2 regions of the Kitasatospora sp. NPDC056651 genome follow, and region 2 is predicted to be linked to the other one. Evidence: predicted binding sites of a transcription regulator. Region 2 holds the regulator's gene; the other holds the start of a gene.
The links. Region 2 encodes HspR, which represses chaperone genes until heat shock. Its sites were predicted from a motif close to TTGAGNNNNNNNNNCTCAA; they were not measured.
Positions count from the first base shown of each region.

Region 1: a site for HspR is predicted at 7,809-7,827, ahead of lon (endopeptidase La). Genes of this name have one in related genera too.

Region 1 covers NZ_JBHTWX010000019.1:3,305-11,886, reverse strand. The annotation lists gene ACFRAR_RS10565 (MDR family MFS transporter) at 1-1,446, opposite strand, end outside; gene ACFRAR_RS10560 (MarR family winged helix-turn-helix transcriptional regulator) at 1,628-2,077, opposite strand; gene ACFRAR_RS10555 (DUF3533 domain-containing protein) at 2,204-3,244, shown strand; gene ACFRAR_RS10550 (ROK family protein) at 3,434-4,594, opposite strand; gene ACFRAR_RS10545 (GtrA family protein) at 4,661-5,257, opposite strand; gene lon (endopeptidase La) at 5,393-7,786, opposite strand; gene ACFRAR_RS10535 (rhomboid-like protein) at 8,005-8,582, opposite strand, start outside.
Region 2 covers NZ_JBHTWX010000071.1:4,310-12,891, forward strand. The annotation lists gene ACFRAR_RS25210 (heterodisulfide reductase-related iron-sulfur binding cluster) at 1-1,581, opposite strand, end outside; gene dnaK (molecular chaperone DnaK) at 1,914-3,752, shown strand; gene grpE (nucleotide exchange factor GrpE) at 3,749-4,357, shown strand; gene dnaJ (molecular chaperone DnaJ) at 4,504-5,667, shown strand; gene ACFRAR_RS25230 (heat shock protein transcriptional repressor HspR) at 5,675-6,205, shown strand; gene ACFRAR_RS25235 (hypothetical protein) at 6,417-7,418, shown strand; gene ACFRAR_RS25240 (hypothetical protein) at 7,465-7,623, opposite strand; gene ACFRAR_RS25245 (hypothetical protein) at 7,963-8,580, shown strand.

The DNA.
Region 1 (8,582 bases), on a different contig from region 2:
GCCGAAGGCGTCCGTCACCAGCGGCACGATCGGGGCCGGCAGCTTGGCAAGGTCGGGGATGCCGCCGCCGGAGGCCGCGGGCGAGGCCGGGATGTGCGCGGCGGCCAGGTTCTCGGCCAGGTAGTGGCCGACCTTGTTGGTCATCAGCGCGCCGAGCGCCGAGACGCCCATCGCGCCGCCCATGGTGCGGAAGAAGGTGACCACCGAGCTGGCCGCGCCGAGCTCGTGCCGGGGCACCGTGTTCTGCACCGCGAGCACCAGGTTCTGGCTGGTCAGGCCGAGGCCGACGCCGGTGATCGCCATGTAGACGGAGAGCAGCACGTAGCTGGTGTCGGCCCGGGCGGTGCCGAGCAGGCCGAAGCCGACCGCGAGCAGCGCGGTGCCGGAGACCAGGTAGGCCTTCCACTTGCCGTACTTGGTGATCAGCCGGCCGACCACCGCGGAGGAGAGCGCCAGGCCGATGATCATCGGCAGGGTCATCAGACCGGCCACGGTCGGGGACTTGGCGCGGGCCAGCTGGAAGTACTGGCTGAGGAAGGTGGTCGCGCCGTACATCCCGACGCCGACCAGCACGCTGGCCAGCGCGGCCAGGGTGACGGTGCGGTACTTGAAGAGGCTCGGCGGGATGATCGGCTCGGCCGCGCGGCGCTCGATCGCGATGGCCAGGGCGCCCAGCAGCAGGCCGCCGCCGACCATGGCCACGGTCTGCCAGGACAGCCAGGCGTAGTTCTTGCCGGCCAGGGTGATCCAGATCATCAGCAGGCTGACCGAGGCGGTGATGACCACCGCGCCCAGGTAGTCGATCTTGGCCTTGCGCTTGACCACCGGCAGCTTGAGGGTCCGCTGCACCACCAGGATCGCGGCCAGCGCGAACGGGATGCCGACGTAGAAGCACCAGCGCCAGCCCAGCCAGGAGGTGTCCACGATGACGCCGCCGATCAGCGGGCCGCCGATGGTGGCGAGCGCGAAGACCGCGCCGAAGTAGCCGCTGTACCGGCCGCGCTCGCGCGGCGGGACCATCGCGGCCAGACAGATCTGGCCGAGCGCCACGACACCGCCGGCGCCGATGCCCTGGAGGGCGCGGCAGGCGATCAGCTCGCCGGTGTTCTGCGAGAGGCCGGCCAGCGCCGAGGTGCCGACGTAGATCAGCAGGGCGATCTGGAGCAGCAGCTTCTTGCTGGCGAGGTCGGACAGCTTGCCCCAGATCGGGGTGGAGGCGGTGAGGGTGAGCAGGGCCGCGGTGATGACCCAGGTGTACGCGGACTGGCCGCCGTGCAGGTCGGCCAGGATGTGCGGCAGGGCGTTGGAGACGATGGTCGAGGAGAGCACGGCCACGAACAGGCCGAGCAGGAGGCCGGAGAGGGCCTCCATCACCTGCCGGTGCGTCATCTGTGGACTGTCGGTCGCGGCGGCGGTTGCGCTCGCGGCCTCGGTGGTCACGGTCATCTGGGTCCTTCGGCGAGGCGGCCTTCGGCAAGGCGGGCGGGATGCGCGGATCATGAAATTTCGTTGCCGTAAGCAACCATAAGACTGGATGGTTGAGTTAGGCAACTTTCTTCAAGGGAAAGTAAAGCCCGCCCCCGAGCCCTCTCCCCGAGCCCCGGTCGCGCCGCCACGGACCGCCCGGTCACTCGACCGGCGGCTCCCCCAGTACGTCGTTGAAGCGGTGCAGCAGCACCGCGAAGCGGGCCACGTCCTCCGGCGACCAGTCGCCCATCACCTCGCGCACCCGCCGCATCCGCACGTCCCGCGCGGCCAGGAAGCGCCGCCGCCCGTCCTCGGTGAGCGAGACCAGCGCCGACCGGCGGTCCAGTGGATCCGCCTCCCGGGCCACCAGGCCCAGCTCCTCCAGCGTCCGGACCTGCCGGCTCACCGTCGCCTTGCCGACGGCGAAGTGCACGCCGACGTCCGTCACCCGCACCGGTCCGGCCTGCTCGATGTAGCCGAGGAGGCTGTACGCCATGCCCTCCAGCCCGGGGTGCACCCGTCGTGAGAGTTCCGCCACTCTGGCCCGGCCGCGCCGGAACATCAGCGCGACCTCCCGCTCCACCGCCACCAGGGCTTCCTCGTCGCTCACCGCGCCAGTATCGCGCAGCGACACCCGCCACAGCCCGGCGCGTGAGGTACGACGAGCGAACTAGTTCATGGTATTAAGTATCGGTTCTGGAAGTACCGTTTTTCCCCGATACGCAAGGAGATGTGGATGGCAGCCCCGGGGCAGGGTTTCGTCGCCGAGTTGAAGAATGCGGTCACCCCGCGCGCGGCACTGCTCGTGTTCGGAGTCCTGCTGCTCCAGCTCGGCTTCATCACCTCCTACATCGGGGCGCTGCACAAGCCCGCCCCGCAGAACCTCTCGATCGCGGTGGTCGCCCCGCCGCAGGTCGCCCCCAAGCTGGTCGGCGCGCTGGAGTCGGTGCCGAACGACGCCGTCCGGGCCTCCACCGCACCGGACGCCGAGACGGCGACCCGGCTGATCAAGGACCAGAAGCTCTACGCCGCACTGGTCGTGGACCCGACCTCCACCCAGGACACCCTTCTGGTCGGCAACGCCCGCGGCACCGCCGCCGCCAAGGCCGCCGAGACCATCACCACCGCGATCGACCAGAGCCAGGGCCGGACCGTCAAGGTCCAGGACGTGGTGCCGCTCGCCAAGGGCGACAACAACGGCCTCTCCGCCTTCTACCTGGTGATCGGCTGGTGCGTCGGCGGCTACCTGGTCGCCTCGATCCTCGGCATCAGCGCCGGCTCCAAGCCGGCCAACACCCACCGCCTGCTGATCCGCCTCGGCGTCCTCGCGGTGTACTCGATCGGGGCCGGCCTCCTCGGCACGGTGATCGCCGGACCGGTGCTGAACGCCCTGCCGGGCTCGGTCCTCGCCCTGAGCGCCGTCGGCGCCCTGGTGGTCTTCACGGTCGGCGCGTTCACCATGGCGCTCCAGTGCCTGTTCGACATCCTCGGCATCGGCGTCGCGGTGTTGATCTTCGTGGTGCTCGGCAACCCGAGCGCGGGCGGGGTCTACCCGGCCCCGATGACGCCGCCGTTCTGGCGGGCCATCGGCTCCTGGATCCCCAACGGCGCCGGTACCAGCGCCACCAAGTCGGTCGCCTACTTCGGCTCCACCAACCTGGGGATGCCGATCCTGGTCATGGTGGTCTGGGCGCTGATCGGCATCGGCGTCGCCCTGCTGGCCGTGCTGCGCGGCCCGCGCTCCGGCGGCCGCGAACTGGTGGCCGACGAGGCCTGAGCCTCCCGTCACCGATCGCCACCGATCGCCACCGATCGCCACCGAGCCCCCGGCCTCCCCAGGCCGGGGGCTCGGGCGCGTCCGGGGCAGCGGCCGCCGGACCGGCCGGGAGCCGGACAGCCGGCCCGGCACGCACCGCGCCCACCAGCGGGCCCCGGCAGCCCCGCGCCCGTCGTGGGCTCCTCCGGGTCAGCCGAGCGGCCCCGGGTCGGCGACCACCGCCCGCACCACCCGCACCGCCGCGCCCAGCAGCGGGCCCCGGCGGCCGAGCCGGGAGACGGTGAGCCGGTCGGCGGACCACGGCCGGACCGTCACCCGGGCGGCCAGCTCGGCGCGCATCGCGGGCAGCAGCCAGGGCGCCAGCCGGGCATAGCCGCCGCCGAGCACCACCTCGGCCGGATCCAGCAGGTTGACCGCCCCGGCGGCCGCGGTGCCGAGCGCCGCACCCGCCCCGGCCAGCGCGGCGCGGACCGCTCCGTCCCCGGCCCCGGCGCGGTCGGCGAGCAGCGCCACCCAGTCACCGCCGGCCCCGGCCAGGCCGGCCGCCCGCAGCACCGCCGCCTCGCCCGCGTACTGCTCCAGGCAGCCGTGCGCCCCGCAGGCGCAGCGCGGCCCGTCAGGGTGCACCGGTACGTGGCCGAACTCGCCGGCGAAGCCGCGCGCCCCGCGCAGCAGCCGGCCGCCGACCACGATCGCCGCGCCGACCCCGGCCTCGGCGGAGACGTACAGGAAGTCCTCCGGGCCCCCGGCCAACCAGTGCTCGGCCAGGCCGCCGAGGTTGGCCTCGTTGTCCGCCTCGATCGGCAGCCCGGCCAGGCCGCCGCCGACCGCGCGCAGCGCCGGGCGCAGTTCGGCGGCCAGCGGGACGTCCCGCCAGTCCAGGTTGGCGGCCCGCTGGAGCACTCCGTCGAAGGCTCCGACCAGTCCGGGCACGGCCAGGGTGAGCCCGGCCGGGCGCAGCCCCGCCTCGGCGACGGCCTCGCTCAGCAGTCCGGCGAGGTCGGCCATGACGGCGGCGGGCTCGCGGCCGTGGTTGGAGACCTCCCGGCGCCGGGCGGCGCGGACCTCGCCGCGCAGGTCGACCACGCAGGCGCCCAGGTGCCGGACCCCGATCTCGGCGCCGAGGCCGCCGGGCCCGGCCGGGTTGAGGCCGAGGGCGGTGCCGGGGCGGCCGACCCTGCCGTTGGACGCGGCGGGCCCCTCCTCGACCACCAGGCCGGCGGCGATCAGCTGTTCGGCGAGGGAGGAGACGGCGGCCCTGGTCAGTCCCGTCCCGGCGGCCACCTCGGCGCGCGAGCGCGGGCCGCTCGCGATCACCCCGAGCACCAGGGCCAGGTTGGCCCGCCGCATCCCCTGCTGGCTGGCGGGCCCGGTCCGGAGGGCGTCCGGCTCGCGCACAACGCTCACCTCGCCCCTTTACGGCACATCCCGTGGCATCTCGGGTGCAGCGTAGCCGGGTTCCGGGGCGACCGCCGGGATCGGGGCGGGCTCGGCGGGCGGGGTGGGTAGGGCGGGCGGGGTGGGTGGGGCGGTCTCGGCGAGCGGGGCGAAGACCCACCGCCGCATCGCCCAGTAGCGGAACAGCATCGCCACGAAGGTGCCGACGACCATTCCGCTGAGGAAGTCCGCGACCTCCTGCCGGAAGGGGTCGACGTACGGCTCCCGGAGGTCCAGCAGGTACCGGGAGACCGCCAGCGGCATGTCGTTGACGGCGATCGCCACCGTGCTGACCAGGACGAACATCAGCACCTCGCGCCGGCGCCCGTCGGCCCGGAAGGCCCAGCGGCGGTTCAGCACGTACGAGACCGCGGTGCCGATCACGGTCGCGACCGTCAGCGCGACCACCGGCTTGCGCTCCAGCACGGTGGACTTGAGCTCGAAGTCGATCACCGTGGTGAGCACGAAGCAGCCGCTCCCGACCAGCAGGAACTTCACCAGCCGGCGGTGCCGCACCAGGAGCGGCCGCAGCCGGTCGGGCACCCTGGCCAGGGCCCGCTGCGTGGGGGACGGCATCTCCGCAGTGTCGCACGCGCGGGTGCCGCCGGCCCGTCAGATCGCCGCGGCGGCCGGGGACATCGGATGCCCGGGCCGCCACGGCGGGCGGCCCGGGCGCCGGTCAGGCGGTCAGGCGGTCATGCGGTCAGGCGGTCAGGCGGCCACCAGCACCGCGGCCGGCTCCAGCGCCAGCCGCAGCACCTCCCGCACGTCCGCCACCGGGTGGACGGTGAGCCGCCCCAGCACCTCGGCCGGGACGTCGTCCAGGTCGGCCTCGTTGCGCTTGGGGATGATCACCGTGGTGATCCCGGCCCGGTCGGCGGCGAGCAGCTTCTGCTTCACCCCGCCGATCGGCAGCACCCGCCCGGTCAGCGACACCTCGCCCGTCATCGCCACGTCGGTGCGCACCTTGCGGCCGGAGAGCAGCGAGGCCAGCGCCGTGGTCATGGTGATTCCGGCGCTCGGCCCGTCCTTGGGGACGGCCCCGGCCGGGACGTGCAGGTGCACGCCGCGGTCGCGCAGCGAGGTGACCGGCAGTTCCAGCTCGGCCCCGCGCGAGCGCAGGAAGGAGAGCGCGATGTGCGCGGACTCCTTCATCACGTCGCCCAGCTGGCCGGTCAGCGTGAGCCCGGTGCCACCGGTCTCGGCGTCGGCCAGCGAGGCCTCGATGTAGAGGACGTCGCCGCCGGCGCCCGTCACCGCGAGGCCGGTGGCCACGCCGGGGACGGCGGTGCGGCGCTCGGCCGGCTCGTGGGCGGACTCCGGCACGTGGTGCGGCCGGCCGATCAGGGCGCGCAGGTCCCGCGCGCCGACCGCGGCGGGCAGCTCGCGCTCGCCCAGCTCGGCCTGCGCGGCGATCTTGCGCAGCACCCGGGCGATCGAGCGCTCCAGGTTCCGGACGCCGGCCTCCCGGGTGTACTCCCCGGCGAGCCCGCGCAGCGCCTCCTCGTCCACGGTGACCTGCTCGCCGCCGAGCCCGGCCTTCTCCAGCTGGCGCGGGAGCAGGTGGTCGCGGGCGATGACGACCTTCTCGTCCTCGGTGTAGCCGTCCAGCCGGACCAGCTCCATCCGGTCGAGCAGCGGCTCGGGGATGGCCTCCAGCACGTTGGCGGTGGCGAGGAAGACGACGTCGGAGAGGTCGAGCTCGACCTCCAGGTAGTGGTCGCGGAAGGTGTGGTTCTGCGCCGGGTCCAGCACCTCCAGCAGGGCCGCGGCCGGGTCGCCCCGGTAGTCGGAGCCCACCTTGTCGATCTCGTCGAGCAGGACGACCGGGTTCATCGAGCCGGCCTCCTTGATCGCCCGCACCAGCCGGCCGGGCAGCGCGCCGACGTAGGTGCGCCGGTGGCCGCGGATCTCCGCCTCGTCCCGGACGCCGCCGAGCGCGACCCGGACGAACTCGCGGCCCATCGCCCGGGCGACGGACTGGCCGAGCGAGGTCTTTCCGGTGCCGGGCGGGCCGACCAGGGCCAGCACGGCGCCCCCTCGGCGGCCGCCGACCTGCGCGAGCCCCTGGTCGGCCCGGCGCTTGCGGACGGCCAGGTACTCGACGATCCGGTCCTTGACGTCGGCGAGGCCGGCGTGGTCGGCGTCCAGCACCGCGCGGGCGCCGGCGATGTCGTACGCGTCCTCGGTGCGCTCGTTCCAGGGCAGCTCCAGGACGGTGTCCAGCCAGGTGCGGATCCAGGAGCCCTCGGGCGACTGGTCGGAGGCCCGCTCCAGCTTGTCGACCTCCTTGAGCGCGGCCTCACGGACCTTCTCCGGCAGGTCGGCGGCCTCGACCCGGGCGCGGTAGTCGCCCTCCTCGTCGACGGCCTCGCCGTTCAGCTCGGCCAGCTCCTTGCGGACGGCCTCCAGCTGTCGGCGGAGCAGGAACTCCTTCTGCTGCTTGGCCACGCCCTCCTCGACGTCCTTGCGGATGGTGTCGTTGACCTCCTCCTCCGCGAGGTGGTCGCGCAGCAGGCCGAGCGCGTACTCCAGACGGGCGACCTGGTCGGCCTCCAGCAGCACCTTGAGCTTCTGCTCGGCGGTGGCGAAGGGCGCGTAGCCGATGTTGTCGGCGAGCTCGCCGACGCCCTCGATCTGCGCCACCCGGTCGACGACCTGCCAGGCGCCGCGCTTGCGCAGCCACTGGGTGGACAGCGCCTTGTACTCCTTGACCAGCTCGGCGGCCCGGCCGGCCACCGGCATGCCGACGGAGGACTCCTTGAAGGGTGTGGTCTCCACCCAGAGGGCGGCGCCGGGGCCGGTGGTGCCGACCCCGATCCGGACTCGGCGCACGGCGCGCACCAGCGCCGCGGGGTCGCCGTCGGCCAGCCGGCCGACCTGCTCCACGGTGGCCAGGGTGCCGGCCGCGGCGTACGAGCCGTCCACCCGGGGCACCAGCAGGACCTGCGGCTTGCCGGCGCCGGCGGCCGCGGCCCGGGCGGCCTCGACCGCCGCGCGCACCTCGGTGTCCTTCAGGTCCAGCGGGACGACCATCCCCGGCAGGACGACCTCGTCGTCGAGCGGCAGCACCGGCAGGGTGAGCGGTGTGGACGTGGATGCCATGATCTCTCCCCAGTCATCGAACTTGAGTCGACCTGACTAAGGCTTGGCGGGCGGCAGATGTTCCCGACGCCCGGTTCGCCGTGAGCGAACAGGAATCGACGCGGAACGCGCCACGCCCGACTCCGTCAAAAGAGCCCCAAAAGCGCATGAAGAGAACCTCAAGAGAACCTGATGAAAAGGTCACCGCGGCCCGGGCGGACCCCGCCCGGGCGGCGGCGTCAACGCGCCGTCCGCACCCGCGCGGGAGCGCTCCCGGCGGCCGTCGCCGCGGCCGGACGCGGCGGCGGCGGACGCCGCTCGGCCCGGCGCAGCCAGCGCCACAGCGCGACCCCGGTGAGCACCGCCGCCGGGTGCCCCACCCCGGTGATCACGTCCTTGTCGGTGGCGATCTGCTCGGCGATCATCAGCCCGGCACCGCCCAGCGCGAGCAGCCGCCCGCGCCAGGAGAGCAGCCCGGCCACCGCCCCCAGGCAGGCCAGCACGCCGTAGCTGACCCCGATGTCCAGGTAGTCCATCGCCTCGGGCGCCATCCGCCCGGTCTCCACCGCGGTGATCACCACCCCCTGGGAGAGCAGCGTCGCCACGACGTGCCCGGCCGCGAACACCGCCGCCGCCCGGGCCGGACCGACCTTCCGCTCCAGCGGCGCCAGCGTGAACGCGAATCCCCACAGGTACGGCATCCACACCTCGCCGGCCACCCAGAATCCGCTCAGCACAAGGGCGCGCAAAGGATGCTGGAGCAGGTTGTGCCCGTCCGAACTGGAGGCTTCCTGCAAGCGCTGGACGAGTTCCGGAT
Region 2 (8,582 bases):
TCGGCGCGGGGAGTCACCGGTGCAGGTCTCCTCCTTGCCGAGGATCGCGAACTTCACGCCCGCGGTGTGCAGCAGCTCGGCGAAGGCCTTGGTGGTCTTCTTGGCCCGGTCCTCCAGGGCACCGGCGCAGCCGACCCAGTAGAGGTACTCGACCTCGGCGGGGTCGATGTCCTCGCCGATCACCGGCACCACGATGCCGGTCTCCTTCTTGAGCTCCTTGACCCAGTCCAGGCGCGCCTTGGTGGCCAGGCCCCACGGGTTGCCCTTGTTCTCCAGGTTCTTGAGCATCGTCCCGGCCTCGGTCGGGAAGTTGCTCTCGATCATGACCTGGTAGCGGCGCATGTCGACGATGTGGTCGACGTGCTCGATGTCCACCGGGCACTGCTCGACGCAGGCGCCGCAGGTGGTGCAGGACCACAGCACGTCCGGGTCGATGACGCCGTTCTCTTCCGCGGTGCCGATCAGCGGGCGCTCGGCCTCGGCCAGGGCGGCCGCCGGGACGTCCCGGAGCTGCTCGGCGGTGGCCCGCTCCTCCCCCTCCACGTCCTTGCCGCCGCCGGCCAGCAGGTACGGCGCCTTGCCGTAGGCGTGCTCGCGCAGGCTCATGATCAGCAGCTTCGGCGAGAGCGGCTTGCCGGTGTTCCAGGCCGGGCACTGCGACTGGCAGCGGCCGCACTCGGTGCAGGTGGAGAAGTCGAGGATGCCCTTCCAGGAGAAGTGCTCGACCTGGGAGACGCCGAAGACGGCGTCCTCGGCCGGGTCCTCGAAGTCGATCGGCTGACCGCCGCTGGTCATCGGACGGAGGGCGCCGAGCGCGGTGCCGCCGTCCTCCTCGCGCTTGAAGTAGATGTTGAAGAAGCCGAGGAAGCGGTGCCAGGCCACGCCCATCGAGGGGTTGAGGCCGATGGTGATCGCCCACGCGAACGAGATGCAGATCTTCAGCATCGCGAACAGGTAGATCAGGTTCTCCAGCGTGCCGTGCGCGACACCGCCGAACGCGGCGACCAGCGGGTAGGAGACCAGGTGCTCCGGCCCGTACGAGTCGACGTTCTCCAGGGCGCCTTCGAGGCCGCGCAGCATCAGGATGCAGAGGCCGATGCCGAGGATCGTGTACTCGACGTAGAAGGCCTGCCAGGCGATCGAGCCGGCGAACCGGGACTTGCGGCCGGACCGGGACGGCAGGCTCATCAGCCGGATCACCATCAGGACCAGGATGCCCAGTGTGGTGAGGGTGCCGATCAGCTCGACGAAGAGCTGCCAGACCGTCCAGCGGCCGATGACCGGCAGCGCGAAGTCGGCGTCGAAGAGCTGGCCGAACGCGTTGACCAGGGTCAGCACCAGGCTGAAGAAGCCGACCGCGACGAACCAGTGGGCGATGCCGACGATCCCCCAGCGGTTCATCCTGGTGTGGCCGATGAACTCGGTGGCGACGGTCTTCACCCGCTGGGCGGGCCGCCCGAAGCGGGTGGTGTCGTCCGCACCGGTGCGGACCACCTTGTAGATGTACAGCGCCGCACGGGCGGCGAGCGCGGTGCCGATCACGAATGTGACCAGCGAGATGACGATCGCTGCTAGCTGCATCGGCTCTCCGTCTCCTGCGGCTTTGCGGTTGAGCAGGCTCTGCGGTTCTACGGTTTCAGGGAACTGAGTGTACTGGTCGGTAACTTTCCGGGCCGACGGCCCGGACATTACCGGTGACTGACGGTTCTCCAGAAGATTCCCAAGCTATGGCGGCAGTCACGTGAGCGCACCCCCGTCACGGCGTGGCGGACCCGCCGGGCTCCGACCGCGGGCCCGCGCCGGTTCCTCGCTCAGCAAAGTTGAGCGACTGGCACTCACTCCTGTTGACGCCACGCACCGAGTCGTGCATCCTTGAGCCTGTAAAGCTCAACTCTTCCGTGGAGGTATCTACGATGGCACGCGCGGTCGGCATCGACCTCGGTACGACGAACTCGGTCGTCAGCGTTCTGGAGGGTGGCGAGCCCACCGTCATCACGAACGCCGAGGGTGCGCGGACCACGCCGTCCGTCGTCGCCTTCGCGAAGAACGGTGAGGTCCTGGTCGGCGAGGTGGCCAAGCGCCAGGCGGTCACCAACGTCGACCGCACCATCCGCTCGGTCAAGCGCCACATGGGCACCGGGTGGAAGATCAACATCGACGGCAAGGACTTCAACCCCCAGCAGATCTCGGCCTTCGTGCTGCAGAAGCTGAAGCGGGACGCCGAGGCGTACCTGGGCGAGACCGTCACCGACGCCGTCATCACCGTCCCGGCGTACTTCAACGACTCCGAGCGCCAGGCCACCAAGGAGGCCGGTGAGATCGCGGGCCTCAACGTCCTGCGCATCGTCAACGAGCCGACCGCGGCCGCGCTCGCGTACGGCCTGGACAAGGACGACCAGACCATCCTGGTCTTCGACCTCGGCGGCGGCACCTTCGACGTCTCCCTGCTGGAGATCGGCGACGGGGTCGTCGAGGTGAAGGCCACCAACGGTGACAACCACCTCGGTGGTGACGACTGGGACCAGCGCGTCGTCGACCACCTGGTCAAGGTCTTCCAGGGCGGCCACGGCGTCGACCTGTCCAAGGACAAGATGGCCCTGCAGCGTCTGCGCGAGGCCGCCGAGAAGGCCAAGATCGAGCTGTCCTCGTCCTCCGAGACCTCGATCAACCTGCCGTACATCACGGCCTCCGCCGAGGGCCCGCTGCACCTGGACGAGAAGCTCACCCGCGCCCAGTTCCAGCAGCTGACCGCGGACCTGCTGGAGCGCTGCAAGGTCCCGTTCCACAACGTGATCAAGGACGCCGGCATCTCGCTCTCCGAGATCGACCACGTCGTCCTGGTCGGTGGCTCGACCCGCATGCCGGCCGTCGCCGAGCTCGTCAAGGAGCTGACCGGCGGCCAGGACGCCAACAAGGGCGTCAACCCGGACGAGGTCGTCGCCATCGGCGCCGCGCTCCAGGCCGGTGTCCTCAAGGGCGAGGTCAAGGACGTCCTGCTGCTCGACGTCACCCCGCTGTCCCTCGGCATCGAGACCAAGGGCGGCATCATGACCAAGCTGATCGAGCGCAACACCACGATCCCGACCAAGCGCTCCGAGATCTTCACCACGGCCGAGGACAACCAGCCGTCCGTGCAGATCCAGGTCTACCAGGGCGAGCGCGAGATCGCCGCGTACAACAAGAAGCTCGGCATGTTCGAGCTGACCGGCCTGCCGCCGGCGCCGCGCGGCCTGCCGCAGATCGAGGTCACCTTCGACATCGACGCCAACGGCATCATGCACGTCGGCGCCAAGGACCTCGGCACCGGCAAGGAGCAGAAGATGACCGTCACCGGCGGCTCCTCGCTGCCGAAGGACGAGGTCGACCGCATGCGCCGCGAGGCCGAGCAGTACGCCGAGGACGACCACAAGCGCCGCGAGGCCGTGGAGACCCGCAACTCCGCCGAGCAGCTCGTCTACTCGACCGAGAAGTTCATCGCCGACAACGCCGACAAGCTGCCGGGCGACGTCAAGACCGAGGTCGAGACCGCCATCGGCGAGCTCAAGGAGGCCCTGAAGGGCGAGGACATCGCGAAGATCCGCGAGGCCTCGGAGAAGGTCTCCACCACCGCGCAGAAGCTCGGCCAGGCGCTGTACGCCAACGCCGACGCCCCCGCCGGTGCCGCCGCCGGTGACTCCGCCCAGGCCAAGGACGACGACGTCGTCGACGCCGAGATCGTCGACGACGAGAAGCCCAAGGGCGGTGCGGCATGACGGACAAGCCGCAGGGCGGCAAGCCCGGCGACGACTCCGCGGACGAGGCCGTGATCAAGGCCGCGGAGGAGGCCGCCGCAGGCGGGGAATCCGGTTCGGAGGAGCTCGCCACCGCCAAGCGCGAGCTCGCCGAGCGCACCGGTGACCTCCAGCGCCTCCAGGCCGAGTACCAGAACTACCGCAAGCGGGTCGAGCGCGACCGGCTGACCGTCCGCGAGATCGCCGTCTCCAACATCCTGGAGTCGCTGATCCCGGTCCTGGACGACATCGGCCGCGGCCGCGAGCACGGCGAGGTCACGGGCGGCTTCAAGTCCGTCGCCGACTCGCTGGAGACGGTCGTCGCCAAGCTGGGCCTCCAGCAGTTCGGCAAGGAGGGCGAGCCCTTCGACCCGACCATGCACGAGGCGCTGATGCACAGCTACTCCTCGGACGTCACCGAGAACACCTGTGTGCAGATCCTCCAGCCCGGCTACCGCATCGGCGAGCGGATCATCCGCCCGGCGATGGTGGCCGTCGCCGAACCCCAGCCCGGCAGCCAGGCGTCCCCGGACGCCGAGGCCAAGTCCGCCGACGCGGACAAGTCCGACGGTGGCTCGGACAGCTGACACCCTGTGACAGCTGACAACCAGTGCGCTGCGGAGTCGTACGCCGGCAAGTACGGCGACCGGCTCCGCAGCGCGCTGTCAGCAGCCGTTTGCCCAGCGGCTGTTGACAGCTCTGTGACGATGGACATCGGGAGGTGGCGGAAGCCATGAGTGGCAAGGACTTTGTCGAGAAGGACTACTACAAGGTCCTCGGCGTGCCCAAGGACGCCACCGCCACCGAGATCAAGAAGACCTACCGCAAGCTCGCGCGCGAGTTCCACCCCGACGCCAACAAGGGTGACGCCAAGGCCGAGGAGCGGTTCAAGGACATCTCCGAGGCGTACGACGTCCTCTCCGACGAGAAGCGCCGCAAGGAGTACGACGAGGCCCGCGCCCTCTTCGCCAACGGCGGCTTCCGGGCCGGCGGCGGCCCCGGCGGACCCGGCGGCTACAGCTTCGACTTCGGCGACCTCTTCAGCGGCAGCCAGGGCGGCGGCGCCGGCGGCGGGCTCGGCGACGTCTTCGGCGGCCTGTTCAACCGCGGCGGCGGCACCCGGCAGGCCCAGCCCCGGCGCGGCGCCGACGTCGAGACCGAGGTGACGCTCTCCTTCGACGAGGCGGTGGACGGCGCGACCGTCCCGCTGCGGATGACCAGCCAGGCCCCCTGCCGCGGCTGCAACGGCACCGGCGCCAAGTCCGGCACCACCCCGCGGGTCTGTCCGACCTGCGTCGGCGCGGGCACGGTCAGCCGCGGCCAGGGCGCCTTCGCGCTCTCCGAGCCGTGCAAGGACTGCCGCGGCCGGGGCATGATCGTCGACGACCCGTGCCCCGACTGCCACGGCAGCGGCCGGGCCAGCTCGGCCCGCACCATGCAGGTCCGGATCCCGGCCGGCGTCCAGGCCGACCAGCGGATCCGGCTCAAGGGCAAGGGCGCCCAGGGCGAGCGCGGCGGGCAGCCCGGCGACCTCTACGTCACCGTGCACGTCGACCCGCACCCGGTCTTCGGGCGCAAGGGCGACAACCTCACCGTCACCGTTCCGGTCAGCTTCCCCGAGGCGGCGCTCGGCGCCACGATCGAGGTGCCCACGCTGAACGGCCCGGCCGTGAAGCTCAAGCTGCCCCCGGGCAGCGCCAACGGCCTCACCATGCGCGCCCGCGGCAAGGGCGCCACCCGCAAGGACGGCACCCGCGGCGACCTCCTCGTCACCGTCGAGGTCGTGGTGCCCCAGCACGTCACCGGCGACGCGCTGAACGCCCTTGAGCAGTACCGCGAGGCCACCGCCTCCGACGATCCGCGAGCCGACCTGTTCCGGGCGGCGAAGGGAGCGTGACGACCAGATGTCCCCGATGAATCCGATCGACCCCGACACCCCGATCGGCGCCGGAGTCGGCGAGGGCCTGCCCGGCTCCGCCCCCCGCCGCACCCGCCGGGCCGCCGCGGGCCCGCCGCCGTACGTCCTCACCGAGGACACCCCGGTGTACGTCATCTCCGTGGCCGCCGAACTGTCCGGGCTGCACCCGCAGACCCTGCGCCAGTACGACCGCCTCGGCCTGGTCTGCCCCGACCGCACCGCCGGCCGAGGCCGCCGCTACTCCGCGCGCGACATCCAGCAGCTGCGCGAGGTCCAGCGGCTCTCCCAGGACGAGGGCATCAACTTGGCCGGAATCAAGCGGATCATCGAGCTGGAGAACCAGGTCACCGCCCTCCGGTCGCGCGTCGCGGAACTGGTCGACTCCCTGGAAGGCGCCGCCAGCGCCCTCCAGCAGCGCGAGGCCGCCGTCCACGCCTCCTACCGCCGCGACCTCGTCCCGTACCAGCCGCCCACCTCTCCGTCGAGCGCCCTGGTCGTCTGGCGGCCCAAGCGCTGACCAGGGCCGCGAAGCCCGCCATGAGCCGCCGGCTCCCTCCTCCCGGGGGGTGCCGGCGGCTGCCGTGTGGTGAGAGAGTGACTACCCGCCGACTGGCCCGACCTGCCCGCCGGCCCCCGAACGGTACGATCCGGGCCCCGCTCAGAGATCGCCCTGAATAGCACAACGGATTCACGAACCATGTTGTCCGGTAGACGACAAGGAGAGCAGAATGAGCGGCCGGGATCAGACAGGCACTCCAGCGAGTGCTGCTCGCACCCTGTCCCCCGCCGCCCGCGAAGTCTTCCTGGCCATCACCCGGACACACGGAAGAACGATTCGGAAGGGCGATGAATCCGTCACACCGAGCGTTCTGGACGAACTAGTGGATATCGGGCTCCTGGTTCCCGACATCGACACGCCGGGAGTATTCGTAGCGGTCGATCCGGCACAACTCTCAATCAGCCTGAGCCTCAGTTGGCAGCGTCAGGCGCTCGATTTGCTGTCCCGCGCCATCTCGATACCGACGGATTTCAGTGAACTCGCCGAAGGATTCCATTCGCCGAGCCAGGCCGGCGGTCCCATCGAATACGTCCGCGGCAAGGCACTCATAAACCAGAGACTCCGACAGTCCACGGACAAGGGGTTGGTGGAGGCGCTGGCCATGCAACCCGGTGGCCCCCGTCCACCCGAGGTCCTCGCCGCGAGCATCGAGCCCGACCTGGAGGTTCTACGGCTCGGCGCCACCATGCGGACCATCTACCATGCGAGCACCCGATACCATCAGCCGACCAGGGACTACGTCACCACACTGTCTGCGGCCGGGTCACAGTTCCGGACCCTGGACGAGCCCTACACCAGGCTCATCATCATCGACCGCCGGATGGCCGTCATCCCGGTCGCCGACGACATGAGCCTCGCGGCGTTCATCCACGACCAGTCGGTCATCAGATACCTGGCCGACGAAGTATTCGAACGGAACTGGGCCCGGGCCCTGGAGTTCAGCGGAAACAGGACGGTCCCGCAGGAGGTCGTCTCCAGGCTGCGGCAGACCATCATCGAGCTGTTGCTTTCCGGCACGAACCACCGCGTCATCGCCCGCCGCCTCGGGATCAGCGAGCGAACGCTGGCACGCCACATAGCGGAAATGCGGGAAGACCACAACGTGGATTCGCTGTTCCAGCTGGGCTACGTCCTAGGGAGAGCGTCCCAGGGCCCCGCGCCGCAGCCGTGAGCCTGGGGGCCGACACCTCAAGCGCCCCGTCGGCGACAGGCGGAACTCAGGTCCAGTTGATGTCGTCCTGAAGGGCAACCACCACAGTCCCGGCACCTTCGGCGTCGAGGTTCCCGTGAGCGAGGGAGAAGCCCCCCACCAGCACGGCCGCACCGATGGCGAGGGAGAGCAAGACCCTCCGGACATGCCGCTGGATGCCAGACATCAGCCAACCACTTCCCTCGACCCAAGTATCAAACTAATAGGCAGCAATGGAACGCGCGCCCCCATAGTGCCGCATGCGCGCCGACTGCGCCATACCGCTGCCTTCCCGCTGCGTCATCTCCCTGCCAGGCATCCAGATGCCACCTCGCGAACCTGGACGGAGACAGGCCGGGCGATGGACGATCAGTTCGCCCTCGATAGTCCAGCAGCATTCGACAATTATGTTGCTGTACTGTCAATTTTCACCACAATCGGGGCACCGGACTACTTGAAGCAGCAACCGATCTCAACGCCTGCCGACGCCACTTCCCAACCCGGTCGGCCTTTCCCCGGAGTCGACATGACCGAGCCCTACCTGCGTCACCACGACAGCCAGGCCCCTGAGGGTCGGCGTGCACGTGTGTTCCTGGCCGCTCCGCTGATGCGGCTGACCGGCCCGGCCGACAGCGTGGTGACCCTCGCCAGCCGGACGCGGCTGACGACGCTCCGCACCACCCTGCTCCGCAGCGGTGCCGCCGTGTACAGCGCGCACCACAGCGACGCCTGGACCATCTCCGGCCGCGCGCCGGAGCCCCGCGTTCCGTCCGACTTCCGCGCCCTCCAGTCCGCCGACCTCGTGTTCGCCTACGTCGGAGCCCCGCTCTCGGCCGGCGTGAGCCTGGAGCTCGGCTGGGCGTCGGCCCTGCGCAAGCCGATCGTCCTGCTGGTCGACGAGGCCATCACCCACAACCCGCTGATCGCCACCATCGAGCAGGTCGCCCCCGTCCTGCCGCTGGTCTTCGACGACACCTGGTCGCAGGAGGCCCTCAACCACACGGTCGAGACCGCGCTCGACTGGGCCGGCATGGCGCTCTCCCTGCGCGAGGGCTTCTGGACCGCCCCCGGCGAGCAGTTCAACGTCCCCCGGCAGCAGCCCCCCGTCCCCGGCTACTGGCCGACCGGCGCTGCCACCGGCTGAGC